Regions from separate parts of the Corynebacterium macclintockiae genome, predicted to be linked through region 2. Evidence: predicted binding sites of a transcription regulator. Region 2 holds the regulator's gene; the other holds the start of a gene.
The links. The regulator LexA, encoded in region 2, represses DNA repair genes until DNA is damaged. The targets are predictions, from matches to a motif close to CGAACANNTGTTCG.
Positions count from the first base shown of each region.

Region 1 (15,176 bases), on a different contig from region 2:
AGGCCTGCGCCTTGTCGGCACGGTAGTTTTCGTAGCTTCCGTGCCAATCCAAGTGATCCTCGGCGAGGTTCAGAATGCAGCCGACAGAGGGTGCAAACATGGGCGCCCAGTGCAGCTGGAAGCTGGAGACCTCCGCGACGAAAATGTCCGCGCGGGGTTCGCCACGGTGCTGTGCCGCCAGGGCTGCCGAGGGGGCGATACCGATGTTCCCGACCGCCAAGGCTGAGCGTCCGTCGGCCACCAGCATGGAGGTCAGCATGGCGGTGGTCGTGGTCTTTCCGTTCGTGCCGGTGATGGCCAGCCAGGTGCGGGGCTCGCCGAAGGCTCCGGCTTGGTCGGCCAGCCAGGCCGCGGCGATGTCGCCGATCACGGGGATGTCCAGCTCGGCGGCGCGGACCAGCAGCGGTGACTCTGGCTTCCAGCCGGGAGAGGTAATGACCAACTGGGGTGCCAAGTGGCCGAGGCTATCGACGGCATCAGCGACCCCCAGCAGGCGCAGCTCGGTCTCGCCGCCGTCGGCGATGTGGCTCAGAGCCTGGGTATTGTCGTCGGCCACCACGACCGTGCGGGCGCCCAGGGCGCACAGCATGGAGATCACGCCCCGTCCGGCCACGCCTGCACCCGCGACCAGAACTGTCTGGGTACGCATGGTGTGTAGGGCGTCTGTGGGCTGGAGTGCGTGTGTGGCTTCCACGGCTTTAGGTCCTTAGGTAGAGCAATTCGGGTGGTTCAATTGTGTGAGTTCGGGTCTCGTTCATTCGAGGGAAGACCGCCAGCCATCGCTACCAGCTAGCGCTGCTGAGCCATTCGGTATAGAACAGTCCCAGACCGGACATTGCGGCAACGCCGGCGAGCAGCCAGAAGCGAATAACGACAGTCGTTTCCGCCCAGCCCTTGTTCTCGAAGTGGTGGTGGATTGGCGCCATGCGGAACACGCGCTTGCCGGTGGTCTTAAAGGAGACCACCTGGATGACGACGGAAGCTGCCTCGATGACGAAGATGATTCCGATCAGGATCATCAGCAGCTCGGTCTGAGTCGTGATGGACAAGCCCGCCACCAGGCCGCCGAGGGCCAAGGAACCGGTATCACCCATGAAGATCTTCGCCGGGGCCGCGTTCCACCACAGGAAGCCTAGGCAGGCGCCCAGGCCAGCAGACGCCAACATGGACAGGTCCAGCGGATCGCGGACGGCGTAGCACGCGGCCTCGGCGCTGACGGAGCAAGAATTACGGAACTGCCAGAAAGTGATCAGCACGTAGGTACCCATGACCAGGGCGGTCACTCCACCGGCAAGGCCATCCAAGCCGTCGGTCAAGTTCACCGCGTTCGACCATGCGGAAATCACCAGGTAGATGAACACCAGGAAGATGATCGTGCCGATGACGGCCGGCCCGATGGCGATGTCGAAGGTGGCCATGTCGCGGATTGCCGACAGGTGGGTGGAACCCGGGGTAAGGCCACGGGAATTCGGGAATTGCAGGATCAGCAGGCCGAAAATGATTGCGGTGGCCAGCTGGCCGACCAGCTTCGCCTTCGCATTGAGGCCCAAGTTCCGGCCTTTAACCAGCTTGATGTAGTCGTCGGCAAAGCCCAGGCCGCCCAGGGCCAGTGTCAGCCCCAGCACCAGCCAGCCGCTCACGCCCGGCCCTGCGCCGGTGGTCATCAGCCCCACCAACACGGCCACCAGGTAGCCGAAGACAATTCCGGCGAGCACAGCGATGCCGCCCATTGTCGGGGTGCCGCGCTTCTTAAAGTGCGACTTCGGCCCTTCCTCACGAATCTCCTGGCCCAAGCCCTCGGCGGAGAACCAGCGGATCAGTACCGGTGTCAGCCCAATGGACACGACAAAGGCAACCGCACCCGCGATAAAGATTTGCAACATGGGTCTTTTAAACTCCTTGGTCCTCGCCGATCAGCAGCCCCTCTGCCACGGCCCATAGCCCGTCCGAATACGATGCCTTGATCAGCACCACATCCTGCGGGTTCAAACTCATATCCAGATAGTTCACGGCACCGTCAATGTTCTCGACGATGTGCGTATCCACGCCGCTTTCCCGGGCCTCGGTGGCCAACGCGTGCTGGTTCACCCCGTTGCCCACGATCACCGCGTGGTCAATCCGCCGCTGTGCCAGCACCCGACCGAGCTCCTCGTGTTCCTCGCTCGCGTCCTCGCCCAGCTCACCCATCTGTCCCAGCACTGCCCAGCTTTCGGCGCCACGGCGCCCCTTGGCGGTGTACGCCAGGGCATCGATTCCCGCGCGCATCGATTCCGGGTTGGCGTTGTAGGAATCGTTGATGATGGTCACCCCATCGGAAGCGCGGGTGCGCACGTCCATGCGGTTCACGCTGGCGGCGACGTGAGAACTCAGCGAGGCCGCCACCGTGGCGGCGTCAATACCCAACTCGATCCCGACCGCCGCGGCGGCGAGGGCGTTGGATACCTGGTGGGCACCAAACACCGACAGCTCCACCCGCACCGGTTCGCCCTTCGGGTGGTGCAGCATAAAGCTGGCGCGGGCGACGGCATCCAGCTGAATATCGCTGGCGTAGTAGTCCGCCGGCACGCCAGCGGCACCCGTCGCGCCTTCGGTGGAGAAGCGCACGACGCGGGCGGAGGTGCGCTTGTCCATCGCTGCGACCTTATCGTCGTCAGCATTCAGCACGGCCAGGCCACCGTCGGCAGCCTGCGGTAGTGCCTCAACCAGCTCGCCCTTCGCCTGAGCGATGGCCTGGCGGGAGCCGAACTCCCCCAGGTGCGCACTACCGACATTCAGCACCACGCCCACCCGCGGCGGGGTGACGGTCGTCAGGTGCTGGATGTGGCCGACCCCGCGGGCAGACATTTCGCTGACCAGGAAGCGGGTATCGCGGCCAGCGCGCAGCGCGGTGTACGGCAGGCCGATCTCATTGTTGAAGCTGCCCGGGGGCGCCACGGTCTCCCCTGCCTCCCGCAGCACAGCGCCGATCAGGTCCTTCGTGGAGGTCTTTCCGGCCGAACCAGTCACACCGACGACCGCCATGCCCTCTTCGGCGGCTAGTACGTCGGTGTTGTAGCGCGCCAGCTTGTCGACGGCGGCCAGCACTGCGGCACCGTGACCTTCCGCATCGAACTCGAAGGCAGTCGCGTTGGAGGTCTGCTCGTTGGTCAGCACTGGCTCCGCTAGCAGGGCGGGCTGGTCGACCTTTCGGCCCACTACCAGCAGGGCGGCGCCGTTCTGCAGTGCGGAGTCGGCGAAGTCGTGGCCGTCAGCGCGGGCTCCGGGCAGGGCCATGAAGATCGAGCCCGGGGTGATCTTGCGCGAGTCGAACTCTACCGGGCCGGTCACCACGGTCTGTGGGTTCGCCCCGTTAATCAGCGCCCCGCCCGTCACCTCGGCGATCTGTGCGTTCGTTAGTTCAATCATCGCTGCTCACTGCCTTCATGGTTTCTTCCTGCCGCGACCTGCTTCTGCAACGCTGCCGCCAATACCTCTACATCGTCGAATGGGTGCATGGTGCCGGCCACGAGCTGGCCTTTCTCATGCCCCTTGCCCGCCACCACGATCGCGTCGCCAGGCTGAGCCCAGTTCACCGCCGCGGCGATGGCCTGCGCTCGGTCTGGCACGATCTCGCACACGGTGTCCGGGTTTTGTTGTTCTTTCTTTGTGACGCCCTCACGCGCCCCCGCGTAAATGGCCTCCCTGATCGTTGCAGGGTCCTCGTCACGGGGGTTGTCATCCGTCACGAACACGGCATCGGCCAGTTCACCGGCGATCCGTCCCATGATCGGGCGTTTGTCGTGGTCTCGGTTGCCACCGGCGCCCAGTACGATGCCGATGCGGGAGTTCGGATCCGGGAGGTAATCGTGCAGGCTGCTCAGTACCGCCTGGACGGCTCCCGGCTTGTGCGCGTAGTCGACCATGGCCAGGAAGTCCTGGCCTTCCTCGACCAGCTGCATACGGCCGGGAACCTGCACGTCGGCAAGCGCCTTGACCGCCGGGCTGTCGGCACCCAGGACTTCGCCGGTAACGGCTTCGATGCATGCCAGGGCGACCAGGCTGTTCGCCTGGTTGAACGCTCCGGCCATGCCGATGCTGTAGTCGAGTTCCCGCGGGGCAGCACCCCCGGCGATCGTCAGCCGAATGTGCTGGCGGCCGCTGGGCGTGACCTCGGTGGAAGCAATGGACCACGTCGGCGCGTCTCCTGGTTCCTCGCTTCCCTGCGGGTACAGCGCCACGGTCGGCGAGTATTCCCGCGCGATATCGCGCATCCGAACACCCCATTCGTCCTCGCAGCAGATCACTGCCGTGCCCGGCTGCTGGCCGTCTTCAGCACGTTCGAACAGCAGCGCCTTGGCCTGGAAGTAGTCCTCCATCGTCGGGTGAAAGTCCAGGTGGTCTTGGCTCAAGTTCGTAAAAGCCGCCACGTCGAAGTGGATCCCGCGCACGCGCCCGAGCTCCAGCGCGTGGCTGGAGACCTCCATCACCAGATGCGTCGCACCCTCGGCCACCATACGTGCGAGCAAAGCCTGCAGCGTGGGGGCCTCCGGGGTGGTCAGGGACGTCGGAATCGGGTTACCGTTAATACGGGTACCGGTGGTGCCGATAAGCCCCACCTTCTTCCCGGAATCCAGCAGCGCCTTTTCCACCAGGTAGCTGGTAGTGGTCTTGCCCGATGTGCCGGTGATGCCGATGGTCTTTAGCTGGCGTGCCGGGTGGCCGTAGATCTCTGCAGCCACCGGCCCCATCCATTCGCGAACGTCGTCGACGACGATGCACGGTAGCGGCGTAGGGGCGTCATCAATAATGCGCTGTCCTGCGGCATCAGTAAGTACCGCAGCAGCCTGGCTATCCGCGGCGAAGGTCGCACCGTGCGCCTTCGCGCCGGGAACAGCGCAGAACAAGCCGCCGGGCTCCACGTCCTGGGACCCGATCGCGGCCATGGAAACCTCCACGCCCTGCCACGGGCCGGTGAGGGTTCCCCCGCAGATCTCGGCTAGACGTTCCAAAGATGTCATCTGTTTGCCTCCAGCATCAGCTTCGGCCCTGCCTTTTCAGACAGCGGCACATTGTAATGGTCGAGCATCCACGACATGATGTCGTGGAACAGAGGCGCCGCCGTGCCGCCCGCACCACCATCCGTGCCGCGCTGCGGGTTATCCAGCATGATCCCCACCACGAAGCGTGGCTTATCGGAAGGGGCGATACCTGCAAAGGTAATCCAATACGAGGAGTTTGAATAGGCGCCCGTTTTCGGGTCGATCTGCTGCGCGGTACCCGTCTTGCCGGAGACCTGGTAGCCCTTGATCGCCGCCGGGGCGCCCGATCCCTGCTGCACGCCTGTCTCGTCCGACTGGGTCACAGCCCGAAACATGTCCACCGTGGTGCGGGCGGTTTCGGGCGATACGACCTGGGTTTCCTTCGCCGGCTCTGCCCCTAGCTCTGTGCCGTCGGCGCGGGTGATTTTCTTGATCAGCCTTGGCTCTACGCGCACGCCGTCGTTCGCCATGGCCTGGTAGATGCTGCTCATCTGCAGCAGACTCATGGACATACCCTGGCCAATCGGCAGGTTGGCGAACGTGCCACCAGACCACTGATTGCGCTCCGGCATGTAGCCCGCCACCTCGTAGGGCAGGCCGACGCCCGCAGCCTGGCCAATGCCAAACTTGCGGAAGTAGTCGTACATCTTGTCCTCACCTAAGCGCTGAGCGAGCATCAGGGTGCCGACGTTAGAGGACTTACCGAACACACCAGTGGTGGTGTAGGGAACCTCGCCGTGGTCCCATGCATCCTTCACGGTCACGCCTGCCATGTTGATGGTGCCGGGTACCTTCAGGACTTCGTCGGGGGTGGTCTTCCCCTCTTGGATGGCAGCGGCAGCGGTCATGATCTTGGCCACGGAACCGGGCTCGAAGGAATCCGCGGTGGCTCGATCGCCGAAGACCTTCTTGCGCTTCAGCTGCTTTTCGATGTCCCCGTTCGGGTCGATGGTGTCGCTGGAACCCATGGCGATGATCTCCCCGGTCTTGGAATCCAGGACGACGGCAGAGGCGGACTTGGCGCCGGATTTCTCGCGGGCCTGCTGCAGCGCTTGCTGCACATAGGTCTGCGCATCCAGGTCGATGGTCAGCTGGTAGGAATCGCCGTTGACGGCCGGATGCACATCGCGGGTGGATCCTGGGATCAGGTAGCCGTCGCCTGCAATATCCACAGTGCGGGAGCCGTTGATGCCCTGCAGTCGAGCATCTTGCGACAGTTCCAGGCCAAACTGTCCCTGGTTATCTGTACTGATCTTGCCAATCATGTTCTGGCCGACGGCGCCATTGGGATATTGGCGCAGGTCTTGGCGCTCGGCAGTGATCTCCGGGAACTCCTCGGCCACTTTCTCGGCAATGTCCGGGTCGACGTTGCGGACCAGCACCTCGTAGTCGTTGTTGCTGGTCAGCTTGTCACGGATATCGTCTTCTTCGATGTCGTCGCCCTCTTTATTGATCATCTCGGGAAGGCGCTTGACGATATCTTCGATGCGCTGCTTGGGCTCCGGCACACCTTCGGGGTCTAGTTCATGACGCTCCTGCATGAACTTCTCGAGCTTCTTCGGGTGCACCGACAGGCTGCGCGCGTCCATGGTGTACGCAAGAGTCTGGCCGTTGCGATCCGTGATTCCTCCGCGCAGAGCGGGCTCGGTAATGACGGAGGTTCGCTGCAGCTGGGCCTGGGTAGCCAGCGTCGGGCTGGCTACCAGTTGCACCCACGCCAGGCGCAGAACGAGGGACAGGGACGTCAGGAAAACGACGAGGAGGACAAGGCGAACTCGCTTGCTAAATCGAGCGCCGGAGGTATCGAGGATCAACCACGAGTTAGCGTCCACCGTCCGCGCGGAACGGCGATCGTTAGTTTTCGACACGTGGTTGTCCTCCTTTCAATTCACTCTTGGCTATTGTCCCCACAAATACGAAAACAAGCCGGGGTTCGCCCCGGCGTGTCTGAAGTTTTCGTTGTGCTCGGGATCCTGACTGGGGCTTGCCGTATTACCTAGCCGGCGCCGGTGCCGGAGGTGCTGCGGGAACCGGAGCGGCCGGAGCCTGTCCAGCCGGTGCCGGAGCTGGGGCTGGTGCCGCCGGCGCTGGAGCCGGAGCAGGTGCAGCACCTGGGCGACCAGCCGGAGCACCGGCCTGACCGCCGGAGTACGGCAGGCCACCGGAGTTCTGTGCATTCCCCGGAGCGCTTGCGTTGACGTCCGGCGCACGGTCACCGGCTACGACCGGGTTATTCGGGTGCAGCCCCTCGACGCGGTTGGTCTTTTCCGGATCACTAGTAGCGCCCCGTCGCTTGGCGTTGCCGTTGACATCCACGACTTCCTTGCCGCCCTCAGCCTCGGCCGGGCGACGCTCCTTAATCTTTCCGCCCTGGTCCTCCAGGATGCCTGCCTGCTTGGGCGACACCATGCCCATCTCGCTAGCTTCCTTCGCAATATTTGCGGAGGACTTCGCGTTAGCTACATCGCGGTTGAGGCTTTCGATCTGGTTTTCCAGGGTGGTGCTACGCTTCTGCGCTTCGGCAATCTGGAAGGACTGCTTCGTCGTCACACCGGACAGGGCCATCACGGAGATCACACCCACGACGAAAACCGCAACCGCGAATACGATACGACGGGTGAGCTGCGGGTTGCCGCGTTCCAGGGCGATAATGCGACGTCCGCGAACCGACACCTGCTGGCGCGAGCCCGTACGGCTACCACCGAAGCGACGGCTGTGGTCGCTGCGACCGATACGTCCAATACGCTCAGTGCTGTCGGTACGGTTCGGACGATCGGCACGCGTGCCGCTCCAGTCGCTGCGGTTGCGGCGAGTGGGCTCGGTCAGCCCCTCGGCAAAACGAGAAGCAGAGCGGGAGGTAGAGCGTTCCGGGCGGGTACCGGTGGCGGCGCGGTCGTTGTGTGGGCGGCGAGTGCGGATGGTGCCTGGTGCGGTCATGTTTTCCTTCCGAAGTTTCGGAGGTCCGGGTTTGTTTCTATCAGTGCGGTGTAGGTGTTTTGCTTAGCTAACTGGGCGTGTCCAGGGGAAATGTTGTTTTCCCTCTGTCGCTGACCCTGCTGAAGGCTCTGACTCTGACGGGGGCTGCGCGGGAGTTTCTTTCGATCTCCGCGTCACTGGCCTTCTCTGCGCCGCGAGTACGGAGTTCGAATTCGGCCTCCATGCCAGGGAGCTCCATCGGCAGCCCCGCCGGAGTCTTTGATGTGCTGAGCTGCACCAATGCCTTCTTGACGATCTTGTCTTCCAGCGATTGGTAGCTCATGAACACACCCATCGCGCCGACGTGCATCCAGCGCGAAATCTCCGGAATCAGGTTCTCCAGCGATTCCAGCTCGGCGTTTACTTCGATTCGTAACGCCTGGAAGGTTCGCTTTGCCGGGTGACCACCAGAGCGGCGAGAAGCCGCTGGGATGGTGGCGTAGAGCAATTCGACCAAACGGCCAGAGTTCTCGAACGGCTGCTTGTCACGTTCGCGCACAACAGCACTAGCGATCTTCCCGGCAAACCTCTCGTCCCCGTAGGTCTTGAGAATGCGTGCGATCTCGCCGTGGCTGTAGGTATTCAGGATCTCCGCTGCAGTCAGCGGGCTGCTGGGATCCATGCGCATATCCAGCGGGGCGTCCACCGCGTAGGCGAAGCCACGTTCCGGCTGGTCCAGCTGCATGGAGGACACCCCGAGGTCGAACAGGAATCCGGAGATCCCGTGTTCCCGCATGCTCTCGGGAAGCACGCCCTGACCCATCAGATCTTCGAGCGCTTCAGTAACTCCGTCGAAGCGAGTCTGGTAGGACACGAAGCGGTCGCCATAGCCAGCCAGCCGCTCGTTCGCCTCCGCCAGCGCATTGGGGTCGCGATCCAATCCGACGACGATTGCGTGGGGAAAGGCGTCCAGAAAAGCTTCGCTGTGACCACCGGCGCCGAGGGTTCCATCGACGATGACGGGGCGCTCGGGCGCGTTATCGCTGTTCACGCCCTGCCCTACCAGTTCGACCATTCGGTCGCGCATGACAGGTACGTGGCCGTGCTGCGCGTCGCTATTCGCTGCGTCCTGCGTCAATGTTTCCCTCCTTTCCAATGGCGTTGCTTCTGGGAATATCCAGGTTTATCTGGGGTGCTATGTAGTTCATGTGTCACATAGATACGTATGTGACTCAAAAGTTAAAAGAGTGCGAACAGGGCCTCACCTGCGTGGGTGCGGGCTTGACATCGGGGAAGTACGTCAAGATTCCGCGTCGTCCACGCAGGTAAGGGCCTGCGCACACTCTGTTGTTCACTATGAAGTTGTCAGGTTCATTACCGCTGGTCGCTACTTCCTAGAGGAAGGAAGCCAGCACCTCGTCGTCGCCGTCCGAGAAGTCCTCTTCATGCTCCGCGCTGTAGCTCTCCCAACTCTCGGCGTCCCAGATCTCTATGAAGTCGACGTTGCCGATAACAACGCACTCCTTTTGCAGCCCCGCATAGTTCCTATGCAGTGCCGAGACCGAGATCCTGCCCTGCGAATCCAGCGCTTGCTCGTCAGCACTGGCAGCCAGGTTGCGGACAAACGCACGCGCCTTCGGGTTCGTGCGCGAAGCTTCGGCGGCCTTCTTGGCGCGAACCAGAAACTCCGCTTTGGGATATACAGCCAGGCTGCGATCCTGCCCCTTGACAACCATGAGGCCGTCCGTGAGCTCTTCCCGAAACTTCGCCGGAAGGGTCAAGCGCCCCTTGTCGTCGAGCTTCGGCGTAAAGGTGCCGAAAAACATGTCATCGGCCCCTTTCTTCTGAAGTTCCTCGCGTTCCTTGCTGCCGTACCGTTTTGCGCGCGAGCCGGTTTGTAGCTCCGACCAGCGGTTTCCCTATGAAGTTAGCGATCGTTGGCAGTTTTGCGCTCCAACGATCCCCACTTTACCCCACTTCCCCCCACAAACTCCACAACACGAAGTCTTTTGCATGTCTTTTCTTTATTTTCTTCACAACAGCAACGCTCAGTCCGGCGGTGCCTCGCCTGTTTATCTTAATGACGCCACCGCCTCCCCACCCAACACCCCAGCCATCGCTTAGCCATTCCCCCAGCCAGTAAGCAATTATTCTCCTCTCATTAACACTTACCCGCCCTCCACACCCACCCGTCAACCAACAGAGTGGGGTGAAGTGGGGGAAGAATACGTACAGGTGGTGAATGCGTCCACCATTCGACACAAAGAAAACCACCGCCCCTTGATGCAAGGAACGGTGGTTTGTCCGGTTTTAGTTGTCGTTGGTTATCGCTCGAAGCGGCGACGGAAGCTATCTTCCATCTTGTCCCCTAGACCCCCAGAACCCCTACCTCCGGAAGCTCGCCGAGCTGCGCTCTTCGCCGACTTTCCAGACTTGGAGCGCTTGATGGCAGCTGCCTCGTGATCCTCATTCGGCTGAAACGCCAGCAGTCCCCCGCCAAACATAATGAGGAATCCAAGTACGCTCAGCGCCACAAACCACAGCGACAGCTGAGCGGCGGCAATTCCACCAACCATCACCGTCAGCCCCAGAACGATGAGCGCAACGGAACGAATGTTGAAGTTCAACGTCCGGTTATCGCTGGTGGAAGCCTGCTTCGCCAGGCGCGGATCTTCAGCGATCAGCGCCTGCTCGATCTCCGCGAGCATCCTCTGCTCCTGCTCCGATAGAGCCATCGCGACCTCCCATTTCTTTGCGGCTACTTTTGACAACGCTCGGCACTGAGAAATAGTTCCATCCCGCGCGCTTCACCCGCAGTTTCACTTCACCCACCCTACATCAGCCAGCGGTTTTCAAACAACGATTAGGCTCTTCAACAATTAAACAGACCTAAGCAACCTTCGGCAGGTAGTCGACGGCACTGCGGGCAACGTCCACCAACTCACAAGCGTCGCGATAGATCGTCCCGCGAGAATCGGGCGCGATCCCCTGGCTAAGTCCCAACCCCGCCCGGCTAGCTACCCGCGCATGCTTTTCAAAGACCTCTGACCACTCGTCCAAATCTGGACGCAGCACCCGGAGCTTCGCCCAGGCACTCCCGCTAGGGCGACGCTTACGCGATGCCATCTCCCATTCAATCAGCGCCCCGGCGGCTCGCAACCCTGCCCGGTAGGCGTAAACAATTGCCTCTGATTCCCTGAGCTCCGCACGCGAAAGCTCCAACTGGCGCTCCGCATCATCCAAGAAGCCGCGCGGGCTCACGGTGCGCCGCACGCGCCCCATCCGCCCTACCTGCCGTGTTTGATCTACTTGCCGTGCTTGATCTACTTGCATTGGCCTTTCCTTCCTCATTGGGCAGCCCCCTTCTTCGGCCTTGTTGTTTTCAGTCATCACCATAGGAGGCACCCCGGACAAGCTCTCGATACTCCCCAGCACTTATTCGAACACATGTTTTAATTCGCTATATAGACCTAAGCCCTCCCCACAGATGGCACTATGGAGGCCATGCGCGTATCCGTCCTCCCCGCCAACAACCGTCAATTCATCGCGCGCCTCGACGAGCTCATCGATATTCACCTCGCAGCGATGAGCTATCCCCAGGAAGCCCACCCCCAGCGCAAATCGTTGTGGTTTTACAATGCCTCCCAGCCCGACTTCACCTGCAGCATGGCACTACTGCACCAGGCGGACTCCACCCCGAACCCAGATGACAGCCGCCAGCGCTGCGTGGGAATCGGCTTTACCTTCCGCGGCTCCCCCAGTACCTGGTGGTACCGCCAAGTCGCGCGGGGACTAGCGCTCGCCGGACACCCGCGCGCGGATATCTCCCGCATTCTCCACGCCTACGCAGAGCTTTCCGAGATACATGTTCTGCCACCGGCGCAGGGTGAGGGCGTCGGTACCAAAATCCTGAACAACCTGCTGCAGCGAACACCACAGAACACAGTGATGCTCTCCACGCCAGAGGTGGAGGGCGAGGCGAACGCAGCCTGGCAGCTTTATCGCAAGGCTGGTTTCACCGATGTACTGCGGAACTTCAAGTTCCCCGCAGACCCCCGCCCGTTCGGCATTCTGCAGTGGACGCGGGCCGGACTCTAGCGCACCATGTCGTGACCAAGCCCCGGCCCCCACGCCGGCGCCATTCCCAGGTTGTGCAAGACCTCCTGGGTGGCTCGCACGTTATTCATCGTCATAAAGTGCAGGTCGGGCACACCTTCGGCGATCAGGCGCTCGGCCATCTCGGTCGTCACTTCAATACCGACCTCGCGGATAGCGTCGCGGTTGGCCACCTCGTCGCCAGCTGCGGCATCCAACAGGCGCTTCTCCAGCTGCGGCGGCAGCGCTGCTCCCGCCAGCTCCATCTGGCGGCGCACGCTACGCAACGACGTGATCGGCATCAGCCCCGGAATGATCGGCTTCTGGCCGTGCTCCGGATCAGCCTTGGCCAGGCGATCCCGCAGCCGCAGGTAGTGGTCCACATCGAAGAACATCTGGGTAATGGAGTACTGCGCCCCGGCGCGCAGCTTCGCCAGGGTGTACTCCGTATCCATCTCCAGCGACCCGGTGCGGTAGTGGCCTTCGGGAAAGCTGGCAATGCCGATATCGAAGTCATCGCATTCCGGCATGTCGCGGATCATGTCGATCAACTCGCTGGCGTAGTTCAGGCCGCCGGGCGTGGCCACCCACTCGGCGTTCGGATCACCCGGCGGGTCGCCGCGCAGCGCAAGAAGGTTCGTCAGCCCCAGGGAGGCGTAGGTTCGCAGCATCTCCTTCAGCTCTTCCTTGGTGTGCTGCACCAACGTCATGTGCACCAGGGTGGTCAGCGGCTTGGTCCCTAGTCGCTCCGCCACTCGCAGGGTTCGTTCGCGAGTGCTACCGCCGGCGCCGTAGGTCACGGAGGCAAAGCTCACCCCGAGGTCGTGGAAGGCTTCGGCGGCGTTCCACAGTCGTTCCTCGGCGGCATCGTCGCGCGGCGGCATGAATTCAACAGAGAAGGGTACGCGCCCCGGCGTGAAGAGGGATAGGGACTGGGATACGGCAACCTGCCTGCGGATACTAGCCATACCCAAACATCATATAGACAGAGCTGTCCATTTCAAGGTTTTCGGATTTTCCACCGCGTTTCCCTGCATGCAACCCACCCCCACACGCCATAGCTCTATTCTTCGCCCACGGCCCTCAACCCCTTAGAATAGGGAGCCATGAGTACCGATGAGCAGGCATCCCACCCTTGGAACCTCGAGTCCCCACTGTCCGCTGTTCCCGCCGCCGTCGATACGCAGCTGCAAAAGTATCTGCAGCAATCCCAACAGGAGTTCTCTCACATCAACCCCCTCGTTGACGGCGCCATCGCGGTTCTACGCGACTTCATCGTTAACGGCGGCAAGCGCGTGCGCCCGACCTTCGCCTGGGCAGGTATCCGCGCGGCACTCGAAGGCGGCGGCGGGTCGCTGGATGCTCTTTGTGGGATTGGTATGGACGCCCCGTCCTCCGCCCCCGCAGAACTCAGCGCACACTCGACAGCAGTGCTTAACGCTCTATCGTCCTTCGAGTTCATCCAGGCCTGCGCCCTGATCCACGATGACATCATCGACCGCTCCGATACCCGGCGCGGCTTCCCCACCGCCCACCGCACTTTCGAGTCCCGCCACCGCGAACGCGGCTGGCTGGGTTCCTCCCAACACTATGGGGTCAGCCAGGCGATTCTCATCGGCGACTTGGCTTTCGCCTGGGCGGATGACCTTTACAACGGTTCGGGGCTCAGCATCAACGCGCTGCACCGTGCCCGCCCGGCCTGGCGCGCCATGCGCACCGAGGTCATCGCGGGGCAGATCCTGGACATTGCCGTCGAGGCGAACGGCAGCGAGGACGTCGCAGATTCCTTTGCCGTGATCAAGTACAAGACGGCCTCTTACACTGTCGCGCGCCCCCTGCACATCGGCGCTGCACTGGCAGGCGCGGGCGAGCGCACCGTCAACATGCTGCGGAACGTCGGGCAGGATATCGGCGAGGCCTTCCAGCTGCGCGACGATCAGCTGGGCGTGTTCGGCGACCCGGAGGTCACCGGCAAGCCGTCCGGCGATGACCTGCGCACGGGCAAGCGCACCACGCTCATCAACGAAGCCCTGCGTCGGGGCGACGCCGCCCAGGCGACCGCCCTGCGCAAGGGGCTGGGCAAGGGCGAGGAATCCACAGAGGCTGACATCGAACGCCTGCGCGACATCATCCACGACACGGGCGCACAGGCCGAGGTGGAGAAACTGATCGAGGCGCGCACGCAACGGGCGATCGAGTCTCTGCGCGCGGGCGGTTTGGGCGCAGACATCACCACGGAACTCACTCAGCTGGCGGAAAAACTAACGCACCGGAGGTTTTAAATGAAGCTATCTACCCGCTCTGCCGACGGTCGCCGTCACCTGAGCCTGCCGAGCCCCTTGGTGCCCATGACGCGCCCCACGCTACGCCGTCGCCTGCCCGGCAATGGCGAGCGCGTGGTCGTGATCGGCGCGGGGCTGGCTGGCCTCTCCGCCGCATTGCGCCTGCGTTCCGCGGGACGTGATGTGACCGTCATCGAGGCCGCCAGCGAGGTTGGCGGCCGCTGCCGTAGCGAGGTGCTGACCAGTGCCCATGGCGACTTCGTTGCCGACACAGGCGCCACGGTGCTGACCATGCCGGGACTGGTCGAGTCGGCAGTTGCTTCCGTCGGCTTCGACCTGCGCGCCGATTCGGCGGTGCAGCAGCTGGGATTGGATCGCCCGTGGGCTCCCCGGCGCCTGGCGCCGGCCTACCACGCGCAATTCGCCAGTGGCCAGCACATAGAGGTCTTAGCTGACCGCGACGCTATGGTCGCGGAGATTCGCCGCTTCGCTTCCGCCAAGGGGCTGGATAGCGCGGCGACGGACAAGCTGGTGGTCGGTTACCTCACCCACCGCCAGTGGTCGCAGGACGTGTTCAGCGCTAGCTTCGAGAACTTCCTGGCCGCGGACTTTGACGGGGCGCTGGACTTGCTGTCCACGCCCGCTGCGGCGTCCGACCTCAGCCACCTTGGCTCCCTCGGCGCCTTCGGCAGCCTCGGCAAGACCGCCGCCCGGCACCTGCCCGACCCAGACCTCCAGCGACTGTTTACATTCCAGGCACTTTACGCGGGCGTGGCGCCGAAGGACGCACGTGCGGTGTACACCGTTATTTCCCACATGGATACGACCATGGGCGTGTTCTACCCGGGCTTCTCTATGAGCGAGG
Region 1 covers NZ_JAKMUV010000005.1:10,152-25,327, forward strand. Annotated here, with positions in the region: gene murD (UDP-N-acetylmuramoyl-L-alanine--D-glutamate ligase) at 1-694, opposite strand, end outside; gene mraY (phospho-N-acetylmuramoyl-pentapeptide-transferase) at 783-1,883, opposite strand; gene L8U58_RS05685 (UDP-N-acetylmuramoyl-tripeptide--D-alanyl-D-alanine ligase) at 1,891-3,405, opposite strand; gene L8U58_RS05690 (UDP-N-acetylmuramoyl-L-alanyl-D-glutamate--2,6-diaminopimelate ligase) at 3,402-4,997, opposite strand; gene L8U58_RS05695 (peptidoglycan D,D-transpeptidase FtsI family protein) at 4,994-6,886, opposite strand; gene ftsL (cell division protein FtsL) at 7,011-7,955, opposite strand; gene rsmH (16S rRNA (cytosine(1402)-N(4))-methyltransferase RsmH) at 8,023-9,072, opposite strand; gene mraZ (division/cell wall cluster transcriptional repressor MraZ) at 9,329-9,760, opposite strand; gene L8U58_RS05715 (DUF3040 domain-containing protein) at 10,259-10,669, opposite strand; gene L8U58_RS05720 (SAV_6107 family HEPN domain-containing protein) at 10,824-11,267, opposite strand; gene L8U58_RS05725 (GNAT family N-acetyltransferase) at 11,439-12,032, shown strand; gene metF (methylenetetrahydrofolate reductase [NAD(P)H]) at 12,029-12,997, opposite strand; gene L8U58_RS05735 (polyprenyl synthetase family protein) at 13,136-14,311, shown strand; gene crtI (phytoene desaturase family protein) at 14,312-15,176, shown strand, end outside.
Region 1: L8U58_RS05720 (SAV_6107 family HEPN domain-containing protein) is a predicted target of LexA. The motif match lies at 11,375-11,388, and genes of this name have one in related genera.

Region 2 (15,176 bases):
GCCCGAAGGGTCGTCGAACTGCAGAACCTGGCCGCCGCGAACCTCGCCCGAGACGGCGAGGCTACCCGAGGAGTAGGTGGCCTCCAGGGCGTCCTGCCACTTGGGGAAATCCATACCAATGCTGCGGAGTTCAGGAATCATGCCCACCACTCTAGTCCTCTACACCAAATTTCCTATTTACGTCCCCTGACAGGTAAAAATAGAGCGTAATGACGGAAAAGACGGATAGAACCGAACACACTACACACCTTTATGATTCGCCTGCGGCGCCCACGGTCGGCGAGCTCGATTTGGAGGCGCGCTCTAGCCTCCGGCGGTTGTCCCGCGGAGTAAATACCTACACAGACGAGCAGTCCGACGGCTACGACGTTGAGTACCGCAAGCTGAGGCTGGAAAAGGTCGTGCTGGTTGGCGTGTGGACCACCGGGACGATCGCGCAGGTCGAGGCGAGCCTGGAGGAACTGCGGGCCCTGGCGGAAACCGCGGGCTCCGAGGTGGCGGACATGCTCTACCAGCGGCGCGACAAGCCGGACTCCGGCACCTACATCGGCCGCGGCAAGGTCGAGGAGCTGAAGTCAGTGGTGCAGGAAACCGGGGCAGATACGGTGGTCTGCGACGGTGAGCTAAGCCCCGGCCAGATGATTGCGCTGGAGAAGGCACTGGATGTCAAGGTCATCGATCGCACCATGCTGATCCTGGATATCTTCGCCCAGCACGCGAAGTCCAAGGAGGGTAAGGCGCAAGTTTCGCTGGCGCAGATGGAGTACCTGATTACGCGTGTGCGTGGTTGGGGTGGCGCGCTGTCCCGCCAGGCTGGTGGCCGTGCAGGCTCTAACGGTGGCGTGGGCCTGCGCGGTCCGGGTGAGACGAAGATCGAGGCGGATCGTCGCCGCCTGCGCTCCGATATGGCGAAGCTGCGCAAGGAGATCGCGGCAATGAAGACCTCCCGCGAAGTCAAGCGCGAGCGGCGTGATGCTTCCGCCATTCCGCAGATCGCCATTGCCGGTTACACGAACGCGGGCAAGTCCTCGCTGATTAACGCGCTGACTGGCGCGGGCGTGCTGGTGGAGGATGCACTTTTCGCCACCCTGGATCCGACTTCTCGCCGCGCGCAGCTGGCCGATGGTCGCGCCGTGGTGTTCAGCGATACGGTTGGCTTCGTCCGCCACCTTCCGACCCAGCTGGTGGAGGCTTTCCGCTCCACCCTGGAGGAGGTGCTGGCCGCCGATGTGGTGCTGCACGTTGTGGACGGTTCGGATCCATTCCCGCTGGAGCAGATCAAAGCCGTCAACACGGTCATCGGCGGGATTGTGGAGGAATCCGGACAGGCAGCGCCGCCGGAGATCTTGGTGATCAACAAGGTCGACGCGGCCGATCCGCTGGTGCTGGCTGAGCTGCGCCACCGGGTGCCGGATGCTGTGTTTGTGTCGGCGAAGACGGGCGAGGGCATCCCGGAGCTAGAGGCGCAGCTGGAACTGTTCTTGAACTCTTTGGATTCCCACGTGACGTTGCATGTGCCTTTCGAGCGGGGCGATGTGGTGGCGAGGGTGCACGAGCTGGGCACGGTGATTGCCGAGGAGTACGACGCCGCCGGCACCCGCCTGGACGTACGCTTGCCCACGGTGGTGGCTAAAGAGCTCAAAGAGTTCATCGTCGCCGAGTAGACGGAGCCGGCTTAGTGGAGTCGGCTCGGTGGGGCACGAGTAGTTAGGCCGGGAAGGTGACCTCGATGCCCAGATTCTGCAGCTCTGAGACGTAGGGGGGCGGGCGCGTCGTGGTCGGTGACGATCGCCCCAATGTCTTGGATGCTGGCGAAGCTGACGAGGTAATCGAGGCCGAACTTCGTGGAATCACAGAGCGCGACCACGCGGTCGGAGTTCGCCACCATAGCGCGCTTGATAGCGCCTTCCTGCGCGTCTGGGGTGGAAAGCCCATGTTCGATCGTGAGTGCGTTAGTGCCGATAAAGGCGACGTCCGCGTGGAGCACGCCAATGTCGCGGGTAGCTAAGTCGCCAACTACCGCCTGCGAAGCCGCGCGGACGTGGCCACCGATTAGTTGCACGTCGCAGCGGGGGGATTCCGCCAGCGTCGTGGCGATGAAAAGCGAGTTGGTGACGATGTTGAGCTTCGGTGCCATGCGCTCCGGGTCGTTCGAAGCGTTTGCTTCGGCAATGGCTTCGGCGAAGATGCCGGTGGTGGTTCCCGCGTCGATGAATACGGTGCTGCCGGTATCCGGCAGCAGGGAAACCGCCGCCTTGGCGATAGCTCTTTTGGCATTGAGGGAGGCCTTTGACCTGGCCGCGAGCGTGGTGAAGTCCGTTCGGAAGTTCTGCACCGGAACGGCGCCGCCGTGCACGCGGAAGAGCTCCCCACCCTCGTCGAGGACGGCGAGGTCACGGCGAATTGTTTCTGCGGTGACGCCGAACTTTTCCGCCAGTTCATTGACAGTGACCCTGCCATGAATGGCGGTAAGGGAAGCTATCTGACGGCGCCGTTCTGCTGATTCCATACGCGATACTTTAGTGGTTTGCGGGCGGTAGACGGTGGCGTCAGAACCAATGGGGGGAGCCTAGATCTTGCGTAGGACGGCGGCGACCTTACCCAAGATCGTTGCTTCCTCCGCAGGAATGGGTTCGAACAGTGGGTTATGAGGCAGCAGCCACAGGCCGTCACCGTCCTTGTGGAACTCCTTGACGGTGGCTTCGCCGTCGATCATCGCGGCAACGAAATCGCCGAACTCGGCAACCGACTGGGAGCGTACGACGACCCAGTCGCCGTTGAAGATGCCAGCGTCCTGCATGGACTCACCAACCACCTGCAGCAGGAAGAGCTCTCCGTTGCCTACGAGCTCCTGGGGGAGCGGGAAGTGCGCTTCGACGTTTTGCTCGGCCAGGATCGGCGAGCCCGCGGCGATCTGCCCGACCACCGGTACGTAGGTGGCCTCCGGCATGAGCTCTTCGTTCTCAGAAGGCTGCGAAGTGCGGGGGGAAGACGAGGCGGCAGGGGCTTTGCCCTGATTGACCAGCTGACCACCATCAAACGAGCGCACGTCCACTGCGCGGGGGCGCTTGCCATCGCGGCGGAGATAGCCGCGCTTTTCCAGCTGCGTGAGGTGGTAGGAAACCGAGGAGGTGGAATGCAGGCCTACCGCGTCCGCGATCTCTCGGATGCTTGGCGGGTAGCCACGAATGACCGTCGAATCGCGGATGACCTCGAGGATGCGGCGTTGGCGGGTGCTGAGGGCTGGCTTCTTGCCCTCCTTCTCAGCCTGCTTCTCCGCTCGCTTGTCGGCCTCCGACTTCGGCGGGCGCCCCAGTTTGCGGCGGTGGTTAGCGCTTGCGCTCGGGGTGGTGGGGGATTCGTCGGTGCTCACAGGGGTACCTCATTCCGGCGGTGTTTCACGATCGAATCCAATAGTACCCGAAATCGAACGGAGTTCTAGCATATGTGTTCGAAAAAGTTTGGATTTCACTAGACAGTCTCGAACATGCGTGCTAAATTTCATCACAGGTTCTTAATTCGAACAGGCGAGCGAAATGATGGAGAGATTTTCGAACGCTGTCCGGAGCGACTGGTTCACTGTGAACCGCAGTAAGAGATACGAAGCGCGTTACCCCTTAGTGGCAAGCGCGGATCTAAGAAGGAGAAACCACGTGACCACCTCGATTGTACGACAAGAAAACACCCGTCAGTCGCTGAAGTCTGGGCGTGTGTTGCCCATCGATCGTTGCGCTCCGCTGCGCCGCCCGCAGATTCGCAAGCCCGATTGGCGGGCGCTGGACAGTGCTCCTAATTCGAACACCTATGGGTATTCCAACGCGCCCACTGTTCGACCCGTTTCCCGCGATCGTATGGATCGTATCGCAGGCCGGAGTGAATACATGTTCGATCGCCCGAAGGGACGAATGGATCGTTTCTACGCTCGTGTTGACAGAGTTGTGCACTCTCCAGGAGCCACCATTGTTTCTTTGGCTGCAACGTCGATGCTACTGGGGCTGGCCCCGCTCATTGCGCCCTAAAACGCAAACCTAGCCCAAGCTATCGCGGGTGAACGCGAGTGTGCTTGTAGGTTTTTGTTCGGGTTCTGTGTGCGAGGGAGGGGGAGACTAGGCTTAGGGGCGTGTTGTGCCCTTCTTGTAGCTCGGACTCCTCCCGCGTAGTTGACTCGCGCTCCATCGAAATGGGCGTGTCCATTCGCCGCCGCCGGGAGTGTAGCCAATGCCAAACGCGTTTTACCACCATCGAAAGGTCTGTCCTGTTGGTGGTTAAGCGCAACGGAGTGACCGAGGAGTTTAGCCGAGAGAAAGTCATCAAAGGCGTGCGTCGAGCGTGCCAAGGGCGCGATGTCTCCGATGATGCGCTCAAACGCCTAGCGCACGAGGTAGAGCAGGCAGTACGAGTGGCACACGGCTCCCAAGTGCCGGCCAACCAAATTGGCCTGGCGATCCTGGATCCCCTGCGCACCCTCGACGAGGTTGCGTATCTGCGCTTCGCCTCCGTGTACAAGTCCTTCAACTGTGCCGAGGACTTCGAGCAGGAAATCGAATCCCTACGCGCACACCGCAAAGCCCTGGCAGAGCGGCAGGACGGCTCCGAAAGTTCGCATCCCGAAAGCTAGCGGATTTTTTCCAGCTTCTTGCGAATGCGCTGCAGGGACACAGAATGGGCGGTGCCCAGGTTCTGCGCGAACAGACTGACACGTAATTCCTCGATCATCCAGCGCACCTCCTTGATCTGCGGTGATGCTGCGCGAGCAGTCGGCAGGCGCTTCTTAGTCTTCTCCAGCAGATCGAAGGCCTCCTGAACCTCATCGTCCAGATCTTCCTCCTTATCTGGATCCAGCTTCATCAGCTCCAACCGCGCCCGCATCGCTTCCACATAGCGGGGGACATGTCGCATGTGCTCAATGCCATTGCGTGCAATCGCGTGTTTGCCCAGGAAGAAGTCCAGCTGCCGCTGCATATCGTCGATGGCCGTTCCGGACCACCCCTGCAGCTCTGCGGTCATGTCCGCCACTGCCAGCACCGCGGGCGCCAAAGCAACCACATACTGGCGCACCCGGCCAGGCCCCTGGGAGCGGGCTTCTGCCACGACCTCCTCGCAGCGCTCCGGATCCCGAATGATGGGGCCCAGCTTCATCAACATGTCCCGGCAGGCCAACGCGACCACGTCGTTCACCAGCCCGTCCACGCCTCCGGGGATCTGCTCCATGGCGACCCGTTGCCGCAGTGGCAACCCCTTGATCATCTGGTTGGGGGATACTGTGCATGCGTCGATCATCATGTTCAGCACCGTCGTGAACTGCTGGGCATCAGCCGCTTGGCGGGTAGGGAATGCCTTGAGTGTGACTCCGCACTTGGCTGACTTGCCAGTCGACGTGCTTGCGACAATGGCCGGGTACGTGTGCAGAGTCTGCCCGTCGACAATGGTCTCAACAGTCTCCGGGAGCACACCGATGCCATCGGCCGTCCACGCCTCCGCGGTAGCCAGCACGCCGGTGGATGTTCCGGCGGTTTTCCCGCGCCCGGCACGAGCCGTGCCGTTGTTGACCTTGTTGTCCTTGTTGCCCCTGTTATCTTGGCTGCTCTTGCGGGCGGCCGGGGAATGCTGGGCGGCGTCACTGGGGCTAGCCAGGTTGGACCGCGCCGCCGCCTGCGCGATCGCGGAGGTGACCTGCCCGGATAGCTTGTTCTGCAGGTACTGCAGGTCACGCGACTTCTCGATGACCTTGCCCCTGCGGTCGATCGCCGCGAACTGCATCCGCAGGTGCCCTGGCACCCGAGACCAATCGAAATCCTGGGCGCTAATGCCCTGGCCACCCAGCCCACGCAATGCCTCCGCCAGTGCGAAGTCGAAATCCCCATTAAAGGGCACCATCTTCTGCAACGCGGCAGAAGCGAAGTTGCTGGCGGGAACCACACTGGTACGCAGTGGCTTCGGCAGTGAACGGATCAGCGCCACCGCTAGCTCCTCGCGCATTCCGGCCACCAGCCAGCGGGTCTCGGGCTCAGAGACATTGGCCAGCAAAGGTAGCGGAACGCGCATAGTCATGCCGTCATCCGGATCGCCCGGCAGGAAGACGTAGCTCAGCTCAAACTCCAGGCTGCCCTGCTGCCAAATATCGGGGAAGTCGTCGGCGGCCTGCGCGGCTTCCTGCGAATCGATCAGGGCTTCCAGGGTGAAGTCCAGCTGGTGCGGATCCTTATGGCGAGCCTTCTTCCACCAAGAATCAAAGTGTCGGGAGGACACGATCTTTTCTGGCAATCGGGCGTCATAAAAATCGAATAGCACCTGGTCGTCGACAACGATATCGCGACGGCGAGCCTTATCCTCTAGCTCCGTAGCCTCGGCCAGAAGTTTCTGGTTGTGCGCGAAGAAGTGGTGACGGGTCTTCCAATCACCCTCGACAAGCGCATGGCGGATGAACAATTCGCGGGCTAGGGGACGATCCACTTTGGAGGCATTGACCATCCGATCCGCGACGATCGGCAGGCCCAACAGCAGTACCTTTTCATGCACCATCGCCGCACCGCGGGAGGAAGACCACACTGGCTCGGAATAGTTGTACTTCACCATGTGGGGCGCAATGGCTTCGATCCAGCTGGGGTCGATGGGGCCTACGGTGCGGGCAAAGACCTGCGACGTTTCCACCAGTTCGGCGGCCATCAGCCACTGCGGCGGCTTCTTCGACACGTGCGAGGACGGATGCACCACAAAGTGCGACCCTCGGGTGCCGGTGAACTGCTTGGAGTTGCCCTCGCGCATACCCACATGCGTCAATAGACCGCTGAGGACGGATTTGTGGACCAGATCCTCGTTGATCGACTCGGGCTCGAAGACGAGCTCGCGGACGTGGCGAATATTGGGGATCTTCCAGCTCAAATCCTGCACCACGGACAGCATCTGGCGCACCAGGTCCATCCATTCCCGCACGCGGACGTAGTGGATAAACTCGCGCTGGCACAGCTTTCTGAACTTGTTCGCCGACAGTTCCTGGCGCTGTTGCTGCAGGTAGTTCCAGAGCTTCAGCAAGCTCACGAAGTCGGAGTTCGCCTTGAAACGCGCGTGCATCTCATCCGCTTGCTGCTGCTTTTCCAACGGCCTTTCGCGCACGTCCTGGATGGACAGCGCGGAGACGATAACCGCGATCGGTTCAATCAGGTTGTTCGCATGCCCTGCCACCAGCATGCGCGCCAGTCGCGGATCGGTAGGGATGCGCGCCATGTCGCGGCCGATGGGGGTAAGCGTTGCTTCTTTTTCTGACGCCAACGCTCCGAGCTCCTGCAGCAATGCCACACCGTCGCGGATCGACTTGCTATCGGGTGCTTGCAGGAACGGGAACTTCTGGATATCGCCCAAGCCCAACGCGGCCATGGACAGGATCACGCTGGACAGGTGGGTGCGCAGGATTTCCGGATCGGTGAACTCGGGGCGGGCCTCGAAGTCCTCCTCGGAGTACAGGCGGATCGCGATGCCGTCGGCGATTCGGCCCGAGCGGCCGGAGCGCTGTTTCGCGCTGGCTTGGCTAATTGGCTCCACCGGGAGGCGCTGGACCTTGGTGCGGTGGGAGTAACGGGAAATGCGGGCGTAGCCGGTGTCCACGACATAGTGAATGCCCGGCACGGTCAGCGAGGTTTCGGCGATGTTGGTGGCCAGTACGATGCGGCGGCGCGGACCGGTGCGGAACACGCGGTGCTGTTCGGCGTTGGAGAGGCGACCGAACAAAGGCAGCACGTCGACCTTGTGCGAGCCTCCGGGGTCTGCGAACTCGCCTTCCAGTGCCTCGGCTGCGTCGCGGATCTCGCGTTCGCCCGAAAAGAAGCACAGAATATCGCCGTCACCTGCGCGCATGAGCTCCTTGCAGGCAGCGACCAGCCCGTCCAGCGGGTCTGTTTCCACCTCGACGACCTCGCTGGTCTTTGGGTTCTCGCGCTGCGTAACGAGCGGGCGATAGCGAATCTCCACCGGGTAAGTGCGACCAGAGACTTCGATGATGGGGGCGGGGGAGCCGTGGGCGTCACAAAAATGCTGTGCAAAGCTTTCCGGATCGATCGTTGCAGAGGTGATGATGACCTTCAGGTCCGGGCGCTTCGGCAGGAGCTGTTTGAGGTAGCCGAGGAGGAAGTCGATGTTCAGGCTGCGCTCGTGGGCCTCGTCGACGATGATCGTGTCGTAGTCGCGCAGTAGGCGGTCGCGCTGGATCTCGTTGAGAAGCACGCCATCGGTCATCAGTTTGACGGCTGTTTCCTTGGAGATCGTGTCATCGAAACGGATCTTGTAGCCGACCAGGGAAGATCCGCCGGGACTGTCCTCTTCCAGTTCCTCGGCGATGCGCTCTGCCACACTGCGGGCGGCGATACGGCGAGGCTGGGTGTGGCCGATGACCTGCGTGCGACCGCGGCCGAGTTCAAGGCACATCTTCGGGATCTGGGTGGTCTTACCCGAGCCGGTCTCGCCGGCAATGATGACAACCTGGTTGTTCTCGATGGCCTTCTTGATGTCCTCGCGACGTTCCGAGACCGGCAGGTCGGGGTAGGAAATCGGCGGGATGGTGCGGACGAACTGGGGGCGACGGCGCTTCTGCGGGCGTCGGCGTGAACGCTTACGCCTCTGTGGCGTGCCCGGGGCGCGACCTTCGTGTGCGGGGGAGGTCGACCCGTGCTCGTCCGTCATTGTGTGAATCACCCATCTTGCTTGTTGAATTTGCCCCGTGTTTGTGGGGGCTGAACAGGCCGATTCTAACAATCGGGGTGCGGGGAAGGAACTTTCACCCCAAGTACTTTCTACCCCCAAATGAAATAAGAGGAGACTAAGTTTTTACTTAATTTATGAAAACCATCACACCCCCCCACGGTCTAAGCCTTATGTTTCGATAGTCAAAACAATCTATGGATTAATGTCCTTCTTCAGAAGCGAGAAACATATGTGCGAGCACACTAAGCAGGCCACGACCAGCAGTTCAAACAACTTCCTAGAGAACAGTTTCAGCCGCCGTAGCTTCTTCCGGGGGATGGCGGCCGTCACCGGCACCGTTGTGTGGGCTTCTGCCGGCGCCCCTGGTGCTGGTGCGCAGGAGGATTCAGGTTCCGGCACGGGAGGCTTTAAGGTCGGTCGCGGTTTGGCGGATATGACCGGCGAACCCTGGGGTGCCGGCATGTTTGGATACGCAGTCGACGAACAGAAAACGGTAGGAATTCAGCGCCGCCAGTACGCCCGGGCGTTCATCTTCGTTGACGCCAACCGCGAGGACTCTCGCTTCGTGCACGTCACCTGTGACGTCGGTCTGATGTTCCAGTCCATTCATCTGGAGGTGCTGCGCCGGCTGAAGGATAAATATGGCGACCTGTACACCCAGGAAAATGTTGTGCTGGCTGCGACCCATACCCACGTGGCGCCCGGTGGAACCTCCCAGCACTTGATGGTCGACATCACCCACGGCGGCTTCCGCCCGAAGACTTTCGAGGCGACGGTGGAGGGGATTGTGACTGCAGTGGAACGCGCCCACGAGGATATTCAGCCATCAGACGTGACGGTTGCTGAGTCGGCCGTTGCTGACGCGGGCGTCAATAGGTCTAAGACATCGTGGGATCGCAACCCCGAAGAAGACAAGAAAGCTCTCCCTAACGGCGTGGATACCCGCAGTGTAACCCTGCATGTCTCGCGCGGGGGCAAGCAGGTCGGTCTGATCAACTGGTATTCGCTCCACCCCACAAGTTTCGGTGCAGAATACAAGCACATTGCCGGCGACAACAAGGGTTATGCTGCCTGGGCTACCGAGGAAGCCCACGGCGTGGTGCATCGCCACCCCGAGGACGCGCCGTTCGTTGCGGCCTTTGCCAACATGTGCCCGGGCGACATCACCCCGAACATGGGGTTGACGCCTAACTCTGGACCCGGCGCAGACGAGCGTGAATCAGCAAAGATCCTCGGCGAGCGGATGATGAAGGCGACCGACGACCTGGGTAAGGACTGGTCGGCAGGCGGCATCGACGGGCGATTTCGTTGGGTGGATTGCCCCAAGCTGGTGGCGAGCCCCCGCTTTACCCCGGACAAGAAGGAGCACAAGCTCGGGCCAGCGATTCTGGGCGCGGCATTTGCTGGGTCTTCCCAAGAAGACGGCGGTGGCGTGCCGCTACTGGGCTTCAACGAAGGCGAACGCGGTGGTAATCCGTGGGTGCGCGATCTCAATAAGTTCCTTGCGCCACAGGAGGTTAAGGACATTCACGGCCCAAAGGAATGTCTGCTTCCGATGGGGTATATCGACGGAATGATTCAACAGGTACACCCGTTTACCATTCACCGCCTGGGAACCTTTGTTCTGGTCACCCTGGGATTCGAGCCGACCATTACCAGTGGGTTGCGCATCAAGCGCACTGTCGCCGCGGCGTTGGAAGTGTCGGAGAACACCATCGTGGTGCAGGGCTACACCAATGCCTACGGCCACTACATCACCACGCCCGAGGAGTACGAGGCGCAGAACTATGAGGGTGGCGCGACCATCTTCGGCCAGTACCAGCTGCCCGCATTCCAAGACGTCTTCGATGAGTTGGCTCGGGCGCTGAAGGAAGGTAAGCCCGTGGAAGTTGGGGAGCCCGCAGGCGACCTGACCGGCCTGATTCCTAAGGTCCCGGGAAGCGATAACTGGATGGACGCTCCACCGGCGGGGAAGAAGTTCGGGGAAGTCTTGGAAGCGCCAACGGAGGTCAAGAGTGGCTCGAATGCGCGAGTGGTCTTCGTGGGGGCTAACCCCAACAACGATATGCGACACGGTGAGGGCTATGTGACCATCGAAGACCTCAATGGTGAGGTTGTCGGAGATGATTCCAGCGAGAATACTCTGATCACATTCGAAAACAGCTTCGGGCAGACGCGAACCACGATTGACTGGAATACACAGGATGTTCCTCCGGGGCAGTACACCGTGCGTTTGAAGGGCGATTGGAAGGCGTTCTTGGGGAAGCTGACGCCATTCGAGGGCACTGCTGAACTGCAGATTACCTAGAGTTGGACTTGCTACTTATTTTTTACGGTTTAATTATACGTTTCTCATAATTGCTGTAATGTTGTGAGCGTGGTTCAGAGAGAGTATCGCCCTACAGTTGCCCAGCTGCGCACCTTCGTGACCATTGCCGAACACGGCCATTTCGGTACTGCCGCATCCCATTTGGGCATTTCCCAACCCTCCTTGTCGCAGGCACTAGCCGCGCTGGAAGCAGGGCTGGGGGTGCAGCTGATTGAGCGCTCTACTCGCAAGGTCATCGTCACCCCGGTGGGCCGGGGGCTGCTCCCGTACGCCCAGGCAACACTGGAGAGCCTAGAGACCTTCGTCACCCACGCCCGCGGCGCCCACGGTGGGCTGGTCGGACCGATGGCGATTGGCATGATCCCGACGGTCGCGCCGTATATCCTCCCGGACGTCCTGCATTCGGTCGCCGACTCTGCCCCAGAGCTCGAACCGCGGATCGTGGAGGAGAAGTCCCCGCTGCTAATCGATGCTCTGCGCCAAGGAAAGATCGACGTCGCCGTGCTGGGTATGCCGGGGGAAGGCGGCGGTCTGAATACCGTAGATCTGTACACCGAAGAGTTCGTCCTTGTCCTGCCGAAGGGGCACGCGCTTGCCGGGCGCAAGGACCTTTCCGTCGACGAGCTCAAGAACGTGGATCTGTTGCTGCTGGACGACGGGCACTGCCTGCGCGACCAGATTCTCGAGCTGTGCCGAACGGTGGATATGTCCAACGATCCGCGCCACTCTGTGACGCGCGCGGCAAGCCTGTCTACGGTTATCCAGCTGGTCGCCGCGGGCCTTGGTTGCACCCTGGTGCCACTGTCCGCGGTGTCCGTGGAATGTCAGCGGCCGGGTATCGCCCTGGCAACGTTCTCCGGCGGCGCGGTACGAGCCGGACGCACGATTGGTATGGCCTACCGTTCCAGCTCCACGCGCATCGACGATTACGCGGCACTGGGGGAGATCGTCGCGCAGTCGTTCAACCGCGTGGCGCAGGAAAGCCGGCGCGTTCTAGAAACCTACTTCTAGAGGCTTTCTTAGCCCTGCACGATGCTGAGCTCGGACAGGCGGATCTCGCCGGCCTCGTCCGTAGCGTGCAGATCCACCACACCTTCCAGCGCCCAGCCGTGATCGCCTTCCGGATCGTCGATGATCTGGCGCACAAACCAGCTGCCCGCGTCGGAGCCGGTGCCCCGCTTGATGAGGATGTTCTTGTTTGACCGCGCGGCGGCGTCCACACCAACATCCGCATACTCGTCGAAGTAGTCGTCCATGGCGGCGGGCCAATCCGGCGGCGAGTCCAGGTATTCGTCCATCTCCGCAAGTTCGCGCTCCTTTTCGAAGGCGAACAGCTCCACGTGGCGGAAGAAGTAGTTCCGCACCATGCGGGTCAGCGCCTGCGGGTTGGCGGACAGCAGATTCGTATCCTCCACCCCAAAGGCGTGCTCGGCGACCTGATCCTCGGTCAGCGGAGCGTCCGGGTCGGCCATCTGAACCCACTCGTCGATCAGGGAGGAATCGACCTGTCGGATCAGTTCACCCAGCCACACGAGGATGTCGTCGAACTCCTCGGAGCGATAAGCGTCCGGCACCGAGCGCTCCAGCGTGCGGTAGGCGTCCGTCAGGTAGCGCAGTACCACGCCCTCGGAACGCCCCAGGCCGTATGTCGCCACAAAGTCAGAGAAAGTCATGGCCTTTTCCACCATGTCGCGCACGATAGACTTCGGGCTGATCTGGAAGTCCCGCGCCCAAGGGTTGCCCTCACAGAAGGTCTCATAGGCCTGGTCGAGCTCGTCGGCAAGAGGCATTGGCCAGGTGATCTCCTCCACGATGGCCATGCGCTCGGTGTAATCGACGCCCTCTGCCTTTAGCGCCGCGATCTCCTCACCCCGCTCCGCTTTCTGCTGGGCGAGAAGTACCTGCCGGGGATCCTCTAGCACGGCCTCAAAGGTTGAGATGACGTCGAGCGCGAAGGTGTCGGACTCCGGATCCAGCAGCTCCAGCGCGGCCAATGCGAATGGGGACAGCGGCTGGTTGAGGGCGAAGTCGCGGTTCAGATCCGCGGTGAGCCGGGCATCTTTACCACTGGGAGTGTCGGCGGAGAATTCCTCCACGACCTCTGCGTTAAGCAGCCCGCGATAGAGCTCGATGGTGCGCAGGATCGCCTTGTTCTGCTTCGCGCGCGTGTCATGGTTAGTGCGCAGCAGGTGCTCCAGTGCCTCGAAGGTCCACTGGTCGCGGGCGACGACGTTGAGCAGCATGGAGTTGCTCATGCGGAACTGGCTGGTGAGTTCCTCTGGCTCGGCGTGGGTGAGCCGCTCGTAGGTCGACTCGGTCCACGTCGCCTGCCCGTCCGGGGCGGAGCGCTTCCGCAGCTTCTTGAGCTTCTTCGGGTCGCTTCCTGCGCGCTGGCGCAGGCGGAAGTTCTCAATCTCGTGCTCCGGGGCCTGGACGACCACGGTGCCTTCTGTGTCATAGCCCGCACGCCCCGCACGGCCGGCGATCTGGTGAAACTCGCGGGACTTCAGCACGCGGTGTTTAATGCCGTCGTACTTGGTCAGGCCCGTCATCAGGACCGTGCGGATCGGCACGTTGATGCCCACGCCCAGGGTGTCGGTGCCACAGATGATCTTCAGCAGACCCTTCTGAGACAGTCTCTCGACCAGGCGGCGGTACTTGGGAAGCAGACCCGCGTGGTGCACGCCGATGCCCTTGCGCAGCAGGCGCGAAAGCGTCTTGCCGAAGGCGGAGGTGAAACGGAAGTCGCCGATTTCCTCGGCAATGGCTGCCTTGGCCTCGTCGTTGACGAGCTTCATGCTGGTCAACGCCTGGGCGCGCTCGATGGCCTCGCGTTGGGTGAAGTGGACGATGTAGATCGGCGACTTGCCGTCGCTGATCAGTTCCTCCACTGTCTCGTGGACGGGAGTGTAGACGTAGTGGAAATCCAGAGGCACCGGACGGGTCGTACCTGTGACCAGCGTGGTTTGGCGCCCCGTGCGCTGAGTGAGGTCATCCTCCAGCCATTTCGTATCGCCCAGGGTGGCGCTCATCAACAGGAACTGCGCTTTAGGGAGCTCCAGCAGCGGAACCTGCCACGCCCAGCCGCGGTCGGGTTCGGAATAGTAGTGGAACTCGTCCATCACTACCTGGTCGATTTTCGCCTCCGCTCCGTCGCGGAGGGCGATGTTGGCAACGATTTCGGCGGTGGCGCAGATGATCGGCGCGCCACCGTTGACTGTGGCGTCACCAGTCATCATCCCGACATTCTCCGGGCCGAAGGTTTGGCACAGGTCGAAGAACTTCTCACTCACCAGGGCTTTGATCGGCGCGGTGTAGAAGCTGCGCTGCTTGCGCGCCATGGCGATGAAGTGCGCGGCGATGGCAACCATCGACTTGCCGGATCCCGTGGGGGTAGCCAGGATGACGTTGTCCTGGGCAACCAGGGCGGTCGCGGCTTCCTCCTGGGCGGGGTAGAGGTTGATGCCGCGGTCGCGCGTCCAACCCAGAAAGGATTCCAGAATCGCATCGTCGATCAGGGATTCTGGGACCTCATCGAGGTCGGGGAGGAGCTCGGCCAGTTCTGCGGCAATACCCACGTCGTCTACTTTTCCTCTACTTGTTTTCTTCCGGGCCGTCGGTGCCAGCGGAGCCGCCATCGCTGCCGCCCTCGTCCGACATGTTCTGTAGGAAGGCCTCGAATTCCGCCCCTAGCTCTTCGCCAGTGGGGATATCCTGGCCGGGCTGCAGCAGATTGTTTTCCCGCTTGCGGCGCATCCGCTCCATTTCCGCGTCGTACTGCTGCTCCAGTGCGCTGACGACCGTCGCAATCTCCTGCGAATCGTCGACCTGGTCCTGCAGCTGGCGCTGAACCCGCTCCAGCTCGCCCTCCAGCGCCTTCAACGGCAGTTCGCGGTTGGCAACTTCGCCGAAAGCCTGCAGCAGTCGCAGGGTTGCCTCTGGGTAGTCGGAGGCCGCGATGTAATGCGGAACGTGGGCCGTGAAACCGATGGTCTCAAAGCCATGCCGGTTCAGCTTCTTCTCGGTCTCCAGCGCCGCCGCACCGGGGACAATCATGCGGGAATCCCAGGTGTGGTAATCCCGGATCAGCGACGCCTCCGAAGCGTGCGCAGAGATCACCAGGCTACGAGTGTGCGGAACCGTCATCGGCGCG
Region 2 covers NZ_JAKMUV010000002.1:132,528-147,703, forward strand. Annotated here, with positions in the region: gene L8U58_RS02270 (hypothetical protein) at 1-141, opposite strand, end outside; gene hflX (GTPase HflX) at 210-1,664, shown strand; gene L8U58_RS02280 (DeoR/GlpR family DNA-binding transcription regulator) at 1,676-2,509, opposite strand; gene lexA (transcriptional repressor LexA) at 2,570-3,373, opposite strand; gene L8U58_RS02290 (hypothetical protein) at 3,654-4,019, shown strand; gene nrdR (transcriptional regulator NrdR) at 4,121-4,618, shown strand; gene hrpA (ATP-dependent RNA helicase HrpA) at 4,615-8,673, opposite strand; gene L8U58_RS02305 (neutral/alkaline non-lysosomal ceramidase N-terminal domain-containing protein) at 8,924-11,002, shown strand; gene L8U58_RS02310 (hydrogen peroxide-inducible genes activator) at 11,072-12,034, shown strand; gene L8U58_RS02315 (DEAD/DEAH box helicase) at 12,043-14,601, opposite strand; gene L8U58_RS02320 (PAC2 family protein) at 14,618-15,176, opposite strand, start outside.